DNA from 3 places in the Streptomyces sp. NPDC059897 genome. Region 3 is predicted to be linked to each of the others. Evidence: riboswitches for the same ligand, from Rfam matches in the RefSeq annotation. Region 3 holds a riboswitch; each other region holds the start of a gene.
What was found. Region 3 has a riboswitch for cyclic di-AMP ahead of ACFV9W_RS31315 (M23 family metallopeptidase). Riboswitches for the same ligand answer to the same signal wherever they lie in the genome.
Positions count from the first base shown of each region.

Region 1: linked by a shared signal. The riboswitch ahead of ACFV9W_RS23850 (C40 family peptidase) and the one ahead of ACFV9W_RS31315 (M23 family metallopeptidase) in region 3 are both predicted to bind cyclic di-AMP.
Region 2: linked by a shared signal. The riboswitch ahead of ACFV9W_RS36260 (transglycosylase family protein) and the one ahead of ACFV9W_RS31315 (M23 family metallopeptidase) in region 3 are both predicted to bind cyclic di-AMP.

Region 1 covers NZ_JBHWKQ010000022.1:98,119-103,515, reverse strand. The annotation lists gene ACFV9W_RS23860 (ATP-dependent Clp protease proteolytic subunit) at 88-723, shown strand; gene ACFV9W_RS23855 (hypothetical protein) at 731-1,039, shown strand; cyclic di-AMP (ydaO/yuaA leader) riboswitch at 1,383-1,594, shown strand; gene ACFV9W_RS23850 (C40 family peptidase) at 1,598-2,071, shown strand; gene ACFV9W_RS23845 (DUF6328 family protein) at 2,120-2,593, shown strand; gene ACFV9W_RS23840 (ATP-binding protein) at 2,577-3,014, opposite strand; gene ACFV9W_RS23835 (helix-turn-helix domain-containing protein) at 3,299-4,150, shown strand; gene ACFV9W_RS23830 (DUF397 domain-containing protein) at 4,201-4,410, shown strand; gene ACFV9W_RS23825 (8-amino-7-oxononanoate synthase) at 4,394-5,397, opposite strand, start outside.
Region 2 covers NZ_JBHWKQ010000059.1:6,683-12,079, forward strand. The annotation lists gene ACFV9W_RS36245 (nucleoside triphosphate pyrophosphohydrolase) at 1-847, shown strand, start outside; gene ACFV9W_RS36250 (cytochrome P450) at 867-2,150, shown strand; gene ACFV9W_RS36255 (transglycosylase family protein) at 2,294-3,319, shown strand; cyclic di-AMP (ydaO/yuaA leader) riboswitch at 3,452-3,654, shown strand; gene ACFV9W_RS36260 (transglycosylase family protein) at 3,659-4,375, shown strand; gene eno (phosphopyruvate hydratase) at 4,717-5,397, shown strand, end outside.
Region 3 covers NZ_JBHWKQ010000039.1:48,245-53,641, forward strand. The annotation lists gene ACFV9W_RS31300 (alginate lyase family protein) at 1-390, shown strand, start outside; tRNA gene ACFV9W_RS31305 (tRNA-Met) at 453-526, shown strand; gene ACFV9W_RS31310 (PP2C family protein-serine/threonine phosphatase) at 712-1,830, shown strand; cyclic di-AMP (ydaO/yuaA leader) riboswitch at 2,096-2,231, shown strand; gene ACFV9W_RS31315 (M23 family metallopeptidase) at 2,243-3,295, shown strand; gene ACFV9W_RS31320 (aldo/keto reductase) at 3,439-4,395, shown strand; gene ACFV9W_RS31325 (PrsW family intramembrane metalloprotease) at 4,432-5,397, opposite strand, start outside.

The DNA of each region.
Region 1 (5,397 bases), on a different contig from region 3:
CACCATCGTACGTCATGTACGTCCTGTACATTTTTAGAGAAGCGCGCACCGCAGCCAGACCTGAAGCAGCGCCTTGAGGAGGCCCCCATGCCCCGTCCGTCCGGCCGCTACGTCCTGCCCGAGTTCACCGAGCGCACCAGTTCGGGCAGCCGCACCCTCGACCCCTATTCGAAGCTTCTGGAAGAGCGCATCGTCTTCCTCGGGACGCCGGTCGACGACGTCTCGGCGAACGATGTGATGGCGCAGTTCATGCACCTCGAGTACCTGGACCCCGACCGGGACATCTCCCTGTACATCAACTCCCCGGGCGGCTCGTTCAGCGCGATGACCGCGCTCTACGACACGATGCGGTTCGTCGGCTGCGACGTCGCGACGACCTGTCTGGGGCAGTGCTCGTCCGTGGCCGCGGTGCTGCTCGCGGCGGGGACACCGGGCAAGCGGATGACGCTGCCCGGCGCGCGCGTGGTGATCGACCAGCCCTCGCTGCCCGAGCCGGCCCAGGGCCAGCCGAGCGACCTCGAGATCTACGCGAGTGAACTCACGCGCATGCGCGACCAGTTGGAGGAGCTGCTCGCCCGGCACAGCGGACGCACCAAGGAACAGGTGGGCGCGGACATCGAGCGGGACACCGTGCTGACGGCCGAACAGGCCCTGGAGTACGGCCTGGTGGACCACGTCGTGGAGAACCGGACCGCCACCCTGCGCTCCCCCGGCGCGAGGTGATCGGCCGATGTATCCGCCCGAACTCCCGCCGCTGCCCGCGCTGACCCGCGCCGAGTGCGAACTCGTGGACCGCTATCTGGAGGTCGTCGATCTCGTCGCGCGGATCAACCCGGCCCGGGGCGACGACACCTACAGCGGCCTGCGCGCGGCGCAGGCGCTGGCGAGCAGGGCCGTCGAACTGCGGGACGCGCTGAACCTGATGCACCAGAGGGGCGAGAGCCGCATGCACGCGAGCACGCTGGCGCGGGCGCTGCGCGTCCTGGACGGGGAGCGGCGAACCAATCGGGTCACGCTTCCTTCAGAACCGGTCGGTTGAAGTCGGTTCGAGTCAACCGGAGCCGCAGAGCGTTCACCGGACATCCGAGCCGCCGGACCGCGACCCAAACGACCCAGACGGGGTACCCCGGACGGCCCAGCCTCCGGTACGCAAATGAGCCCGGCAAAGTTGCGTACGCGTCGTAGGCGGCCGCCGGAATATGGCCTTCCGCCGCTGGTACGGGCCTCGTCGGGCCTCGGCGGGCAGGGGCGAAAGCCGCACCGTCCACCCGAACGGGTCAAGCGTGACGAGCCTCACTTACCGCCGGTTCACCACGGTTTTCGCCTCGGCCGTGCGTGAAGATCCGTTGCGACGACAAGCCCCCGCCACCGCGGCGGGGCGGTCCGCACGGACGCCGAGTCCTGCCAGCGTGCGGATGCCAGGTCGACAGGAGTGCATCGGCAGGAGTGGAGGACCCGAGCACGACGGGCCCCCGCCGCACCTCGTCAGAGGCCGCGCCGGACGGTCCTTGGGGTGAAGCCGCGGTACGCGGCCGGGCAACTTCGCCACCCGAACCCGACAGGTCATCCTTCACAGGCGGTTGACGAAGGGTTGCGCATGACTGCGCTGAATCGTGTTCCGTCGCTGCTGACCCGGGCGGGTACCGCTTCCGCCCTCTCCCTCGCCGTCGCCGGCGGGGGGCTCATGGTCCCGGGCGCCGCATCCGAGGCATCGGCGGCGACGGCATCGGTCAAGGCACTGCAGGTCGCCGCGTCCAAGAAGGGTGCGCCCTACAAGTGGGGCGCCGCCGGGCCGCACCGGTTCGACTGCTCGGGGCTCACGCTCTACTCGTTCAAGCGGGCCGGCAAGAAGCTGCCGCGCACCGCGGCCCAGCAGTACAACCGGACCAAGCACATCTCCAGGTCCCATCGCTCACGTGGTGACCTGGTGTTCTTCCGCTCCGGCCGGAGCATTTACCACGTCGGCATCTACGCCGGCAAGGGCCGCATCTGGCACTCCCCGAAGACCGGTTCCGTGGTCCGTCTGGAGCGGATCTGGACGAACAGCGTGCTGTACGGCCGGGTGCGGTGAGGCGCCGCGCTCGCGCTTGAGCGTGCCGCGAGCGGATACTCGTAAGGGATGAATGAGCGCAACGAAACGCCGCTGGAACGCGCCGATCGGAACTTCGGTGAGCTCCTTCAGGAGCTCCGGGTCACCCAGACCGGTGTGCAGTTCCTGTTCGCGTTCTTGCTGACGCTCGCCTTCACTCCCCGGTTCCCGTCGCTCGACACGGTCCAACGGACCACGTACGTGACGACGCTGCTTCTCACGGTCATCGCGGCCGCGCTGTTCACGGCGCCGGCCGCGGTGCACCGGGTGCTGTTCCAGATGGGCGCGAAGCGGCGGATCGTACGGGTGTCCTCACGGCTCGCCGCGTACGGGATGGCGGCGCTCGTGCTGGCGCTCACCGGGTCCGTGCTGCTCGTGGTCGATGTGACCGTCGGCAGGGCCGGCGGGATCGCCGCGGGCGTCGGGGCGTTCTGCATCTGTGCCGGGCTGTGGGGGCTGCTGCCGTGGCTGATGCGGCGGGCGGTCCTCAAGCGGGACGACTGACCGAGGCCACCCAGGGCAGTGTGATCCACACCGTCTTGCCGCCCTCCGGGGTCGGCCGCACCGTCAGGGTGCCGCCGCACTCCGCGGTGAGACAGCGGATGATGACCATCCCCCGCCCGTTGTCCTGCTGGACCGCGGCCGGCAGCCGCTTGGGGTAGCGGGGATGGCTGTCGGTGACGCCGATGCGCAGCTGCTCGTCGCGCTCCAGCTCCATGTCGACGGTGAACGTCGGGGACTGCCCGAGGGTGTGCTGCACCGCGTTCGTCGCGAGTTCGGACACGATCAGGCGGACGGTGTCCGCCGCGTCGGTGCCGGACGCCATGCCCCACTCCGCGAGAACCGACGCGACGTACCTGCGGGCGGACGAGACCGAGGCGGGATCGCTCGGCAGGGTGACGGATGCTTCCTGATGGTCTGCCATGGCGACGTGTCCCTTTCCCGCCGAGGTGGCTCGTCCGGCCTCGCGGATCGCTCGCGCGCGGGCCCCGGCAACTGCTTCGCGCCAGATTGCCACTTGGACGTCCCACTGTGGTGCCGATCCCCCAAGATATGCATATATCTGTCGCTCGATGCGGTGAACTCTGCGCCGGTGGACCGTATTTGGGCCGGGACACGCTCCGTCCTCTACCGTCGGCTCAGACACGCGTCCCGTGCGGGCCGGGAGGGAGCCCGGCCGGGTGGCGCGAGGAGCCCGAGGAGTCCTCCATGAAATACGGTCCCGCGGTACGCCGCCGCAAGCTCGGTGCCGAATTGCGGACGCTGCGCGTCCAGGCCGGCCTCACGAGCGGGGAGGCGGCCCGGCTCGTCGGCTGGCACCAGTCGAAGGTGAGCAGGATCGAGACAGGGCGCAGTGGCGTGAAGCCTTCGGACGTGCTGCGGCTGCTCGACGCCTTCGAGGCCCGCGATCCCGGGATCCGGGAGCTGCTGGTCGCGCTGGCCGGCGGGGACGAGGCGGGCGGGCACCACTGGTGGCACGCGTACCGCGGTCTGCTGCCGCCCGCCTACCGCGATTTCATCAGTCTCGAGTCCCAGGCGTGCCGCATCAGGACTCTGGAGACGAGCGTCGTACCAGGGCTTCTGCAGACACCCGAGTACGCGCACGCGGTGACACGTTCCGTGCTGAACGGGGCGCCGGACCGGCACATCGACGCGCTGGTGGAGGTGCGGCTCGCACGCCAGGACGTGCTGCGCGCCGATCCTCCGCTGCGGCTCACCGCGGTGCTCGACGAGGCGGTGCTGCGCAGGGAGGTGGGCGGGAACGGTGTGCTGCGGCGGCAGTTGACACATCTGGCCGAGGCGGCGGCGATGCCGCATGTCCGGATCCAGGTGCTTCCGTTCGCGTCCGGTGGTCATATCGGCCTGACAGGGCCTTTCGTTGTGTTCTCTTTTCCGAACACATCTGATCTGGATGTGGTTGTTCTCGACCATTTGACGAGTAGCCTCTACCTCGAACGGAAAGAAGACCTCAAGGCGTACACGGACGCCTTTGACGCTCTTCTGCTCCATGCCAGGTCACCCGAGGATTCGCTGGAATTCATCGCAAAGATTGCCGGGTAAACGAGGACGCCGACACCTCGTCGTGCGCCGGCACCGCGTGAGGAGGCACCATGACCATTGCCTGCAGTACGTCGCTGAGCGGAGTCCGATGGCGGCGCAGCAGCCGCAGCACGGGCGCCAACAACTGCGTGGAGACAGCCCCGTTGAGGACGAGCGGGACGACCGGCCTGCTGGCCGTCCGCGACTCCAAGCACACGGCGGGGCCCGCGCTCCTGTTCACGTCCCGGTCCTGGCGGAGTTTCGTCAACTCCCTGCGGTAGCGGCCCCGTTGGGGGCAGTGCGGCTGATCACCCGGACGGCCTCGGCGACCTCGGTCGCCGTGAGGTCGGCGCGGGCGGTCAGTCGCAGCCGCGCGATGCCGTCGGGCACGGAGGGCGGCCGGAAGCACCCCACCGAGAGTCCCGCGTCCCGACAGTCGGCCGCCCAGCGGACGGCCGCGTCGGGCGAGGGGGCGCGCACGGAGACGACCGCGGCGTCGGGGCGCACAGCCAACAGCCCTTCTTCACTGAGCAGTTGATGCATGGACGACGCCACGTGCCGGGCGCGCGCGGCGCGTTCGGGCTCGCGGCGCAGCAGTCGCAGCGCCGCGAGGGCCGAGCCGCACGCGGCCGGGGCGAGACCCGTGTCGAAGATGAAGGTGCGGGCCGCGTTCACGAGATGGTCGATGACGTGGGCCGGGCCGAGGACCGCGCCGCCCTGGCTGCCGAGCGACTTGGACAGGGTGACACTGACGACGGTGTCGGCGGCGCCCGCGAGACCCGCCTCGTGCGGGACGCCGCGCCCGCCGGGACCCACCACACCGAGCCCGTGCGCGTCGTCGACGATCAGGCCCGCACCGAACTCCCTTGCCGCCCCTGCCAGTTCGGCGAGGGGCGCACGGTCGCCGTCCACCGAGAACACCGAGTCGGTGACGACGACGCTCGGCCCCTCATGCGTGCCGAGTGCCTTGCGGACGGCTTCCGGGTCCGCGTGCGGAGCCACTTGAGTGGCACCGCGGGCGAGCCGGCACCCGTCGATCAGCGAGGCGTGGTTGCCCGCGTCGGACACGATCAGTGAGCCGTGCGGGGCGAGCGCGGTGACGGCGGCGAGGTTCGCCGCGTACCCCGAGGAGAACACCAGGGCGGCCTCGAAACCGCAGAACTCGGCGAGTTCCCGCTCCAGGCGGGCGTGCAGTTCGGTGCTGCCCGTCACCAGGCGGGACCCGGTGGCCCCGCCGCCCCACCGGCGCGCGGCGGCGGCCGCGCCCT
Region 2 (5,397 bases), on a different contig from region 3:
CCCGCAGCTGCCGTACGTGAAGGACGCGGGCGTCCAGGTCACGATCGCCTCGCCCACCGCCCGCGAGCTCGTCGACCGCTGCGCCGACGGCGGGCGCACGCTCGTCGTCCTCGCCACCGCCGAGGGCGACCGGCAGCTCACGGACGGCCTGGCGCGCCTCGCCGGCTCCGGCCGCGAGCAGATGCCGAACCTGGAGCTGCTCCCCGGCTCGTACGACCTGCCGGGCGCCCGCCTCCTCGACCTCGTGCAGGTCATGGACCGCATCCGCCGCGAATGCCCCTGGTCGAAGCAGCGCACCCACGAGGACCTCGCCAAGTACGCGATCGAGGAGGCGTACGAGCTGGTCGAGGCCATCGAGACGGACGACCGCGACGAACTGCGCGAGGAGCTCGGCGACGTACTCCTCCAGGTCGTCTTCCACGCGCGCATCGCCGAGGAGGCCTCCGGCGAGGACGAGCCGTTCTCCATCGACGACGTGGCGGGCGGCATCGTCGACAAGCTCATCCACCGCCACCCGCACGTCTTCGGTGACGAGAGCGCCACGACCCCGGAGGAGGTCCGGGAGATCTGGCTCCGCAAGAAGGGCGAGTCCAAGCGCCGCGCCTCGGTCACGGACGGCGTCCCCCTCGGCCAGCCGGGCCTCGCCCTCGCCGCCAAGCTCGGCTCCCGGGTGCGCACGGCGGACCTGGACGTCCCGGTCCCCTCGGGCGAGGGCGTCGGCTACGAGCTCCTGGCCCTCGCCCTGCGCGCCGAGGCGGAGGGCACCGACCCGGAGGCGGCCCTGAGAGCCGCGGCCCGCGCCTACCGGGACGCGGTACGGGCGACCGAGGGCCTCACCGGCGAGTAGCGCCCGTTACGGTCAGGAGGTGACCGAGAGCCCCACCCCCACCAGCGCCCCCGAACTCTTCAGCTGGGAGTTCGCCGGCGACCCGTACCCCGCCTACGCCTGGCTGCGCGAGCACGCACCCGTGCACCGCACCACGCTGCCGAGCGGCATCGAGGCCTGGCTGGTCACCCGGTACGCGGACGCCCGCCAGGCGCTCGCGGACCAACGGCTCAGCAAGAACGCGGACCACCACGACGAGCCGAGCCACGCCAAGGGCAAGACGGGCATCCCCGGCGAACGCAAGGCCGAGCTGACGACCCACCTCCTCAACATCGACCCGCCGGACCACACCCGGCTGCGCCGCCTCGTCTCGAAGGCCTTCACCCCGCGCCGCGTCGCCGAATTCGCGCCGCGCGTCCAGCAGTTGACGGACGACCTCATCGCCGCCTTCGAGGCGAAGGGCGAGGCCGACCTCATCCACGACTTCGCCTTCCCCCTCCCCATCTACGCCATCTGCGACCTCCTTGGCGTCCCGCGCGAGGACCAGGAGGACTTCCGCGAGTGGGCGGGCATGATGATCCGCCACGGCGGCGGCCCGCGCGGCGGGGTGGGCCGGGCGGTGAAGCGGATCCGCGCGTACCTGGTGGAGCTCATCCACCGCAAGCGCGGCGACCCGGGCGACGACCTCATCTCCGGTCTGATCAGCGCCTCCGACCACGGCGAACACCTCACGGAGAACGAGGCCGCGGCGATGGCCTTCATCCTGCTCTTCGCCGGTTTCGAAACCACGGTCAACTTGATCGGCAACGGCACGTACGCGCTGCTCACGCACCCCGAGCAGCGCGAGCGGCTGCAAGAGTCGATCGCGGCGGGGGAGACGGGTCTGCTGGAGACCGGGATCGAGGAACTGCTGCGCTTCGACGGGCCGGTGGAGATGGCCACCTGGCGGTTCGCGAGGGAGCCGCTGACCATCGGCGGCCAGGAGATCGGCGCGGGCGACCCGGTCCTCGTCGTGCTCGCCGCCGCCGACCGCGACCCCGCGCGTTTCACCGAACCCGACACCCTCGACCTCTCCCGCCGGGACAACCAGCACCTCGGCTACGGACACGGCATCCACTACTGCCTCGGCGCCCCGCTCGCCCGCCTGGAGGGACAGGCCGCCCTCGGCACGCTCCTGACGCGCCTCCCGGACCTGCGACTTGCGGTGGAACCGACCGATTTGCGGTGGCGTGGCGGGCTCATCATGCGCGGACTGCGCACGCTCCCGGTGGAGTTCACCCCGCGTCAGAATCCGACCGGAACTGACGGGCCGTCAACAATGTGACTTTCACGTGATCTACGCTGCATCGACTTGTGACAGGCGTTCGAGTGCAGCTACGTTCACGGATCATCGCGACACATGCACAACCCGCACCACTCGCACCACCCGTCGCGCGTAGCAGCATCAGTCTCGCGAAAGGCAAACGCATGCTCTCCGGGAACGGTCGTCACCGTCGCCCCCGTCAGGCCCCTGCTCTCGTCGTCGCCGCCGGAGTCACCGGCAGCGCCATCGCGATCCCGCTGTTCGCCGCGAGTGGCGCGAGCGCCGCGACCGCGCAGGCGTGGGACAAGCTCGCCGAGTGCGAGAGCGGCGGCCAGTGGAGCCTGGACGCCGGTAACGGCTACTACGGCGGTCTCCAGTTCACGCAGGAGAGATGGGAGGAGTACGGGGGGCTCGACTACGCCCCGCGTGCCGACCAGGCCAGTCGCTCGCAGCAGATAGCCGTCGCCGAGCAGGTTCTCGACGACAAGGGGCCGAGCGCCTGGCCGATGTGCTCGCTCACCTCCGACCTCACCAAGGACGACGGCTCGGCGGATGTCGACCCGGGCGTGTCCGCGTCGCCGTCGGCGCAGCCCTCCGGGTCGTCCGACACCGACGCCGACGACACGTCGGACGAGAAGACCGAGGACGCCACCGCGTCGGCGGACCCGTCCGATTCCACCGGCTCGGCCGATTCCACCGAATCGGCCGATTCGGGAGACAAGGGTCACGACGCGGCCGAGGGCTCCGAGGCCTCGGAGGACCCGTCGGCGGACGAGTCGGCCGATACCTCCGGTAACCAGGACGAGGACTCCTCGACCCCGTCAAGTGACAAGTCCCACGCGCCTTCTGACGACGCCCCCGCCGAGACGGCCTCGCCGTCCGCCCCGCCCACCGGCGAGGCCTCGGACGGTGCCACGTCCGGCCGCCACCGCGGCGACCGCGCCGACGACGACGGTGCCGGCTCCCGTGCGGGAGAGGGACGGCATGCCTCCCGCGACGACAAGCGCGCCGGCGACACGTACGAGGTGCACGCCGGCGACAGTCTCTGGGGCATCGCGAAGGCCCAGGACGTGCAGGGCGGATGGGACGCGCTCTACGAGCGGAACAAGGAGACGGTCGGTACCGACCCAGACCTCATCCTTCCTGGTCAGAGCCTGGATCTTGGGGACGGATCGGACAAAAGGCAGTGAGGGTTCAGGTTGGTTGAGGGGGCTTTGTCCGGTGTCGTTCGAGTGAGACATGGGTCTCAAAGCCCCTGATCGACTTTGAAATCGGGCGGATCGACCGCTTACGTTCGTGACCGCTCGCTTCAGCGGGCCCCGACGGATGTCACGCCGAATCCTGCCAACGTCCGTACGGGAACAGTCGTCGCGTAAGCGCCGTAGGCAGGAGCGGGGGACCCAGGTAAGTGCCCTTCCGGGAGACCGGACGGGCTTGGGGTTAAGCAGCGCACAAGGATGCGACTGCCGGGCACTCACTGGCCCGAACCCGACAGCTCACCTCGCAGGCGTCGGTGAGGAGACATCTCCATGCTGTTTTCCGGCAAGAACAAGCACCGCCGCCCGTCCAAGGCCGTCCGCGTCGCCACGCTCGGCGGCGTCGCCGCTGCCGCCGTCGCCGTGCCGCTGATGGGTGCGACCTCCGCCTCCGCCGCCACCACGTCCGAGTGGGACCAGGTCGCGCAGTGCGAGTCCGGTGGCAACTGGTCCATCAACACGGGCAACGGCTTCTACGGCGGCCTGCAGTTCTCCGCCTCCACCTGGTCCGCCTACGGCGGCGACCAGTACGCCTCCACCGCCGACCAGGCCTCCAAGGCCCAGCAGATAGCCGTCGGCGAGAAGGTTCTCGCCTCCCAGGGCGCGGGCGCCTGGCCGAACTGCGGCTCGGGCCTGTCCTCCACCCCGAACGAGGGTGGCGCCGAGGACTCCTCCGCGCAGCAGCAGGAGACCCAGCAGCAGGACACGCAGCAGCGTGCCGACCGCTCCGAGCAGCGTCAGCAGCCGCAGCAGGAGGCCCCGAAGCAGGAGGCCCCCAAGCAGGAGGCTCCGAAGCAGGACACCGTCACCACCCCGACCGGCAAGCAGGTCGAGAAGGGCGACGGCGAGTACAAGGTCGAGTCCGGCGACACCCTCAGCAAGATCGCCGAGGCGCACGGCACGACCTGGCAGCAGCTGTTCGAGAAGAACAAGGACATCGTCAAGGACGCCAACCTGATCTACCCGGGTCAGCAGCTGCACCTCAGCTAAGACGTCCGGTCCGCACAGGACCACCGGTCCGCACAGGACCACCCGTCCGCACAGGACCCAAGGCCCTCCCAGGCCATCAGGCACGGACTCGGCATCGGCGGACGCCGAGTCCCGCCGCACCCCGTCCCCACGGGCCGCTCAACTTCGGCGACCTCCGTCCCGCTCAGCCGGGACGGAGGTCGCTGTTTTTGTTCCGTTAAGGAACATTTCGCTGTCGGCGTTGTCCACGAGACGGGCGTTCGGATGGCCGATGCCCGCGAGCCGGTTACGCTCAGGGGTGCGGGACCACGTACCAAGCAGCCGCCCGCATAGCCTGCGTCACATCCAAGAAGGAGATGCTCGTGCCGTCCATCGACGTCGTCGTAGCCCGGGAAATCCTGGACTCCCGAGGCAACCCCACGGTCGAGGTCGAGGTCGGCCTCGACGACGGGAGCACCGGCCGCGCGGCCGTCCCGTCGGGCGCCTCCACCGGTGCCTTCGAGGCCATCGAACTCCGTGACGGTGACCCCAACCGTTACCTCGGCAAGGGTGTCGAGAAGGCCGTCCTCGCCGTCATCGAGCAGATCGGCCCGGAGCTCGTCGGTTACGACGCCACCGAGCAGCGCCTGATCGACCAGGCGATGTTCGACCTGGACGCGACCGACAACAAGGGCTCGCTCGGCGCCAACGCCATCCTCGGCGTCTCGCTCGCCGTCGCCCACGCCGCCTCCGAGGCCAGCGACCTTCCGCTGTTCCGCTACCTCGGCGGTCCGAACGCGCACCTGCTCCCGGTGCCGATGATGAACATCCTGAACGGTGGGTCGCACGCCGACTCCAACGTCGACATCCAGGAGTTCATGATCGCCCCGATCGGCGCGGAGTCCTTCTCCGAGGCCCTGCGCTGGGGCGCCGAGGTCTACCACACGCTGAAGAAGGTCCTGAAGAGCAAGGGCCTGGCCACCGGCCTGGGCGACGAGGGCGGCTTCGCCCCGAACCTGGGCTCGAACCGCGAGGCCCTCGACCTGATCCTCGAGGCCATCAAG
Region 3 (5,397 bases):
TGGTTCGGGCAGAAGACCTTCAAGGATGGGCTCGCCCAGGAGACCTGCCGCAACTTCAAGCACGCCAGCTACTCGCTCGCCGCCACCTCCCACATGGCCGAGACCGCCTGGCACCAGGGCGTCGACCTGTACGGGGAGGTGAAGGACCGGCTCGCCGCGGCGCTGGAGCTGCACTCCAAGTACCAGCTGGGCGCCAAGGCCCCGTCCTGGCTGTGCGGCGGGAAGGTGCAGCGGGACATGGGGCCCGACACGGAGGTGGGGCTCCAGCACCTACAGGGGCGGCTGAAGATGGACCTCCCGCACACCGAGAGGCTCACCGAGAAGCAGCGTCCCGAGGGGACGGACGACCTGTTCGTGGCGTGGGAGACGCTGACGCACGCCGCCGCGTGAGCGGTCACGCGAAGCGATTCGCGTTCACTCCCCCTGATGGCGTAGAGTTGTGAACACAACGGCGCGGGGTGGAGCAGCTCGGTAGCTCGCTGGGCTCATAACCCAGAGGTCGCAGGTTCAAATCCTGTCCCCGCTACTGAAGAACAGGGCCCGGAATCTCATGAGATTCCGGGCCCTGTTCGTTTGTTTTCCGCATGCTCGCCCGTGTTGCGCACGTCACGTTCCCCACCCGTACGGCCCACCCCTGCTCGCCTCCGCGTCCCCGTGCGGGAACTCTTGGTGAGACGCCGGAAGCTGGCAGGGAACGGCAGGAGACGAGTGGTGGGGCAGCGAACAGGAGGCACCGGCTGGAGACGGAGGAGGCACGGCTCCGACACCGCGAGCACTCGCCTCTTCCTTCGGCTGCTGCCCCTGCTGCTCGTCATCGGCGGCGCGGTCTACGAGTACGTCACCCCCAGCGGCTTCCCCGGTGCCCCCTTGTTCAGCGCGGCTCCGCTGGTGGCCGCCCCGTTCTTCTCGCTCGGCGCGACGGCCCTGGTCGGCGTGGTGTCGATCGGAGCGATCGTCGCGGTGCACCTGCGCTTCACGGAGAACCTCGACTCCGTGTTCGTCACCGAGATCGTCACCGTGGCCACCGTCTGCCTGCTGGCCTGCCTGCTCAACCGGATCGTCTACCGCAGCTACGAGCAGCTGGCCTCCGCCCGTGAGATCGCCCAGGCCGCCCAGTTGGCGGTGCTGCCGGAGCCGGCCCGGCGGCTCGGCGGTCTCGCCATCGCGGCGCGCTACGAGGCGGCGCAGGCCGACGCGTTCATCGGCGGCGACCTGTACGCGGTCCAGGACACCCCGCACGGCATCCGGATCATCGTCGGTGACGTGCGCGGCAAGGGGCTCGGCGCGGTCGCGGCGGTCGCCGTCGTCATCGGGGCGTTCCGGGAGGCCGCCGAGCAGGAGGGCTCCCTGGAGGCGGTCGCCCAGCGCCTGGAGCGGGCCCTGGCCCGCGAGGGCACCCGGCGCAGCGGCATCGACGACTTCGAGGGCTTCACCACCGCGGTGCTCGCCGAGATCCCGCACGGCGTCGACCTCGTGCGGGTCCTGAACCGCGGTCACCCCGCCCCGCTCCTGCTGCTCGGCGACGGCACCGTACGCGCGCTCGACCCGTGCCAGGCGGCGCTGCCGCTCGGCATGAGCGAACTGGGCAGCTGGCCCGACCGGGCCGTCGAGGCGGCGTTCCCGTCCGCGGCCACGCTGCTGCTCTACACCGACGGGCTCTCCGAGGCGCGCGACGCGAACGGCCGCTTCTACGATCCGGCGGCCCGGCTGTCGGGACGCCTCTTCCCGGGGCCCGAGGAACTCCTCGCGGCCCTCGCCGCGGAGGTGCGCGCGCACACCGGCAACGGGACGACCGACGACATGGCGCTGCTCGCCGTGCGGCGGACCTGAGGTCCTTGATCGTTTGTTACTCGAGGTAGCCGACCGTAGTCGAACGGCGTCGCTCCGCATAACAATTGACGTACCGTCAGAGGATTGAGTCCGTTGAATGTGGGGACGGTGTGACGTCAACTCGCCCCGTTCCGCCCGCTAGTGTCCTGAAAAGTCCTGGCCAGAGTCGTGAACGATCAGTGGGAAGCGCTTGGAATTACTGTCTGCTGTCTATTAACGTTCGATAACGCAGCGCGGTCGTCCCAGCCGTCACAAGAGATGGCTCCGTGCGCACACGCCTAATCCCGCAAGGGAGCCGGGGAACCACCAACTTGGGGTGAATCGGACACCTTTGGTGTCCGTAGGAGACCTTCCTGCTCCGAACCCGTCAGCTAACCCGGTAGGCGAGAAGGAAGGAAAGGAGAGCGCCCCCGTGGCGTCGAACCGGCCTGCCCCCGACTTCTTCTACGGCCCCGAAGACACCTCCGGCGTCGAGCAGGAGACCTGGGAAGAGTGGAATCCCACCGAGGAGTCCCTCGCTCCCGTCCGCGGCAGGCATCGCGTAGCCCGCCGCCGCGGCGGATTCGCGCGCAGCTCCACTGTTCTCGGCGTCGGCGTGGTCGCCGCCGTCGGTGCGGGCGGCATCGCCACCGCACAGGGCGGCAAGCCGCCGGTCCACATCTCCATGCCCGACCTCTCCGCGGTCAAGGACTCGCTGCCCGAGGCCAAGTCGCTGCCGGGCGTGGGCTCGCTGATATCCGACGGCTCGGACTCCGGTTCCGACTCCGGCGCCACGGCCTCCCCGCTGAGCGGCGCCGGAATCACCCAGGCCGAGGCCGCCGACGGACAGACCGGCGCGGGCGAGGCACTGCGGGCCCGCATCATGCAGCAGGCCGAGACGCAGCAGGACGCCGCCGACGCCTCCGCGAAGCAGGCCGCCGAGGAGGCCGCCGCGCAGCAGGCCGCCGAAGAGGCCGCCGCCAAGCAGGACGCGGCGAAGGCCAAGGAGATCGCCGCGAAGAAGAAGGCCGAGGCGGAGGCCCGCCGCAAGGCGGAGGAGGAGCGCCTGCGCAAGCTGGCCGCCGCCTTCAAGCTCCCGGTCGCCTCGTACACGCTCTCCGGCACCTTCGGCCAGCCCGGCTCCATGTGGTCCTCCGGCTACCACACGGGCCTCGACTTCGCCGCCTCCACCGGTACCCCGATCCGCGCCATCCACTCCGGCACGGTCACGGAGGCCGGCTGGGCGGGCGCGTACGGCTACCGCACGGTGCTCACGCTCGACGACGGCACCGAGCTGTGGTTCTGCCACCAGTCCTCGCTCAATGTCAGCGCGGGCCAGAAGGTCACCACCGGCGACGTCATCGGCCGCGTGGGCGCCACGGGCAATGTCACCGGGCCGCACCTCCACCTGGAGGTCCACCCCGACGGGCAGTCCACCGGCGTCGACCCCGGGTCGTGGCTGCGCGACAAGGGCCTCTCTCTCTGAGGACCCATGAGTCCGTGAACCCGTGAACCCCGGCGGTCCTGGCGCTGACCCCCCGACGTCAGGGCTGCCGGTTTGCCCATTCTTGGGGCAACTTCCGGGGTGCGCCCGGAATACCGTATTCCGTACGGGTGTTGAGGCAGAGCATGACTTCCTCCTCTTCCACGCTGCGCAAGCTCGGCACCTCCGACCTCGAGGTCTTCCCGCTCTCCCTGGGCGGCAACGTGTTCGGCTGGACCGCCGACGAGGCCACGTCCTTCGAGGTGCTCGACGCGTACGTCGCCGCGGGCGGCAACTTCATCGACACCGCCGATGTGTACTCGGCCTGGGTGGACGGCAACAAGGGCGGTGAGTCGGAGACCGTCATCGGCACGTGGCTGGCCTCGCGCGGGCGCCGCGACGACGTCGTCATCGCCACCAAGGGCAGCCAGCACCCCGAGTACCAGGGCCTGTCCGCCGCCAACATCAAGGCCGCGGCCGACGCCTCCCTGAAGCGCCTGGGCACCGACCACATCGACCTGTACTACACGCACTACGACAAGCCCGAGGTGCCGGTCGAGGAGATCATCGGCGCCCTCGACGAGCTGGTGAAGGCGGGCAAGGTGCGGCACATCGCCGCGTCGAACATCTCCGCCGAGCGCCTGAAGGAATCCCTCGACTTCTCCGACCGCGAGGGCCTCGCCCGCTACGTCGCGCTCCAGCCGCACTACAACCTCGTCTCGCGCGACACGTACGAGGGCGAACTCCAGGACGTCGCCGCCCGCGCGGGCCTCGGCTCCGTGCCGTACTACGCGCTCGCCTCCGGCTTCCTGACCGGCAAGTACCGGCCGGGCGTCGCCGTCGACAGCGCGCGGGCCGCCGGTGCGGGCAAGCACCTGGAGACCGAGCGGGGGCAGCGGGTCCTGACCGCCCTCGACGAGATCGCGCAGGCCCACGACGCGGAGATCGCCACGGTCGCCCTCGCCTGGCTCGCCGCGCAGCCCACGGTGACGGCGCCGATCGCGTCCGCGCGGACCGTCGAACAGCTCCCGGCGCTGCTCGCGGTGGCGGACCTGCGGCTGACGCAGGCGGACCTCGACCGGCTGACGGTGGCTTCCGCGTGAGCCCTCGGCAGCAGTGAGCCCTCGGCAGGGCCGGCGTCAGTACCGGTAGGGGTTGTAGTTGTACGTGGGGTACGCGGGGCCCTGTGCCAGCGGGCCCGCGTACACCGGGGGCAGCCACATCGGCGCCGCGATCTGGGAGCCGTACGCGAGCGCCGGGCGCGCGTAGTGGCGCCGCACCCACAGCGCCTCGAGCAGCTCCCGCTCCCGTACGACGAAGTCCGCGCCGGCCTTGCCGCGGCGGCCGCGGTGGCGCAGCAGTGCGAGGGACGTCGCGTAGTCCTCGTACTCGACGACCGCCGTGGCCGCCGTCCGGCCGCCGTAGTGCGTGGCGAAGTCGCGGGCCAGGCGCCGCGCCTTGAGCGAGCCGAGCGCGAACGGCTCCGGCGGGGCGAGCCAGCCCGCGGCGACGTAGGCGGGCAGTTCCTGGCGCACGGTGCGCAGCTCGCGCTGGCGCACGTACACCGCGAGCCAGGTGAGGACGCCGAACACCGGCACCATGAACGCGGCGTACACCGTGAAGAAGCCGTACTCGCCGAACGAGGACGAGCCGTTCCAGAACGCGTGCATGCCCATCGCGGCGAACAGTCCGGCGAGCGGGAGCAGCATCCGGCGCAGTCGGCCGCGGCCCGGCGCCATAGCGGCGGCGATGCCGAAGCCGATGCCGGTGAGGACCGTGAACAGCGGGTGCGCGAACGGGGACATCACGACGCGCACGAAGAAGGTGGCGGCGGTGACGGAGGTCAGGCCGGGGCCCGTGCCGGAGAGCTGGTCGGTGCCGAAGGCGTTGCCGAGATAGAGGATGTTCTCGGTGAACGCGAAGCCGGTCGCGGTGACCCCGGCGATCACGACGCCGTCGACGATTCCGGTGAAGTCGCGTCTGCGGAACAGGAAGACGAGCAGCACGGCCGCCGCCTTCGCGGTCTCCTCGACGATCGGGGCGATGACGGTGGCGCCGAGGGTGTCGGCGCTGGAGGGGTCGGCGGTCGCGGTCTCTATCCAGCG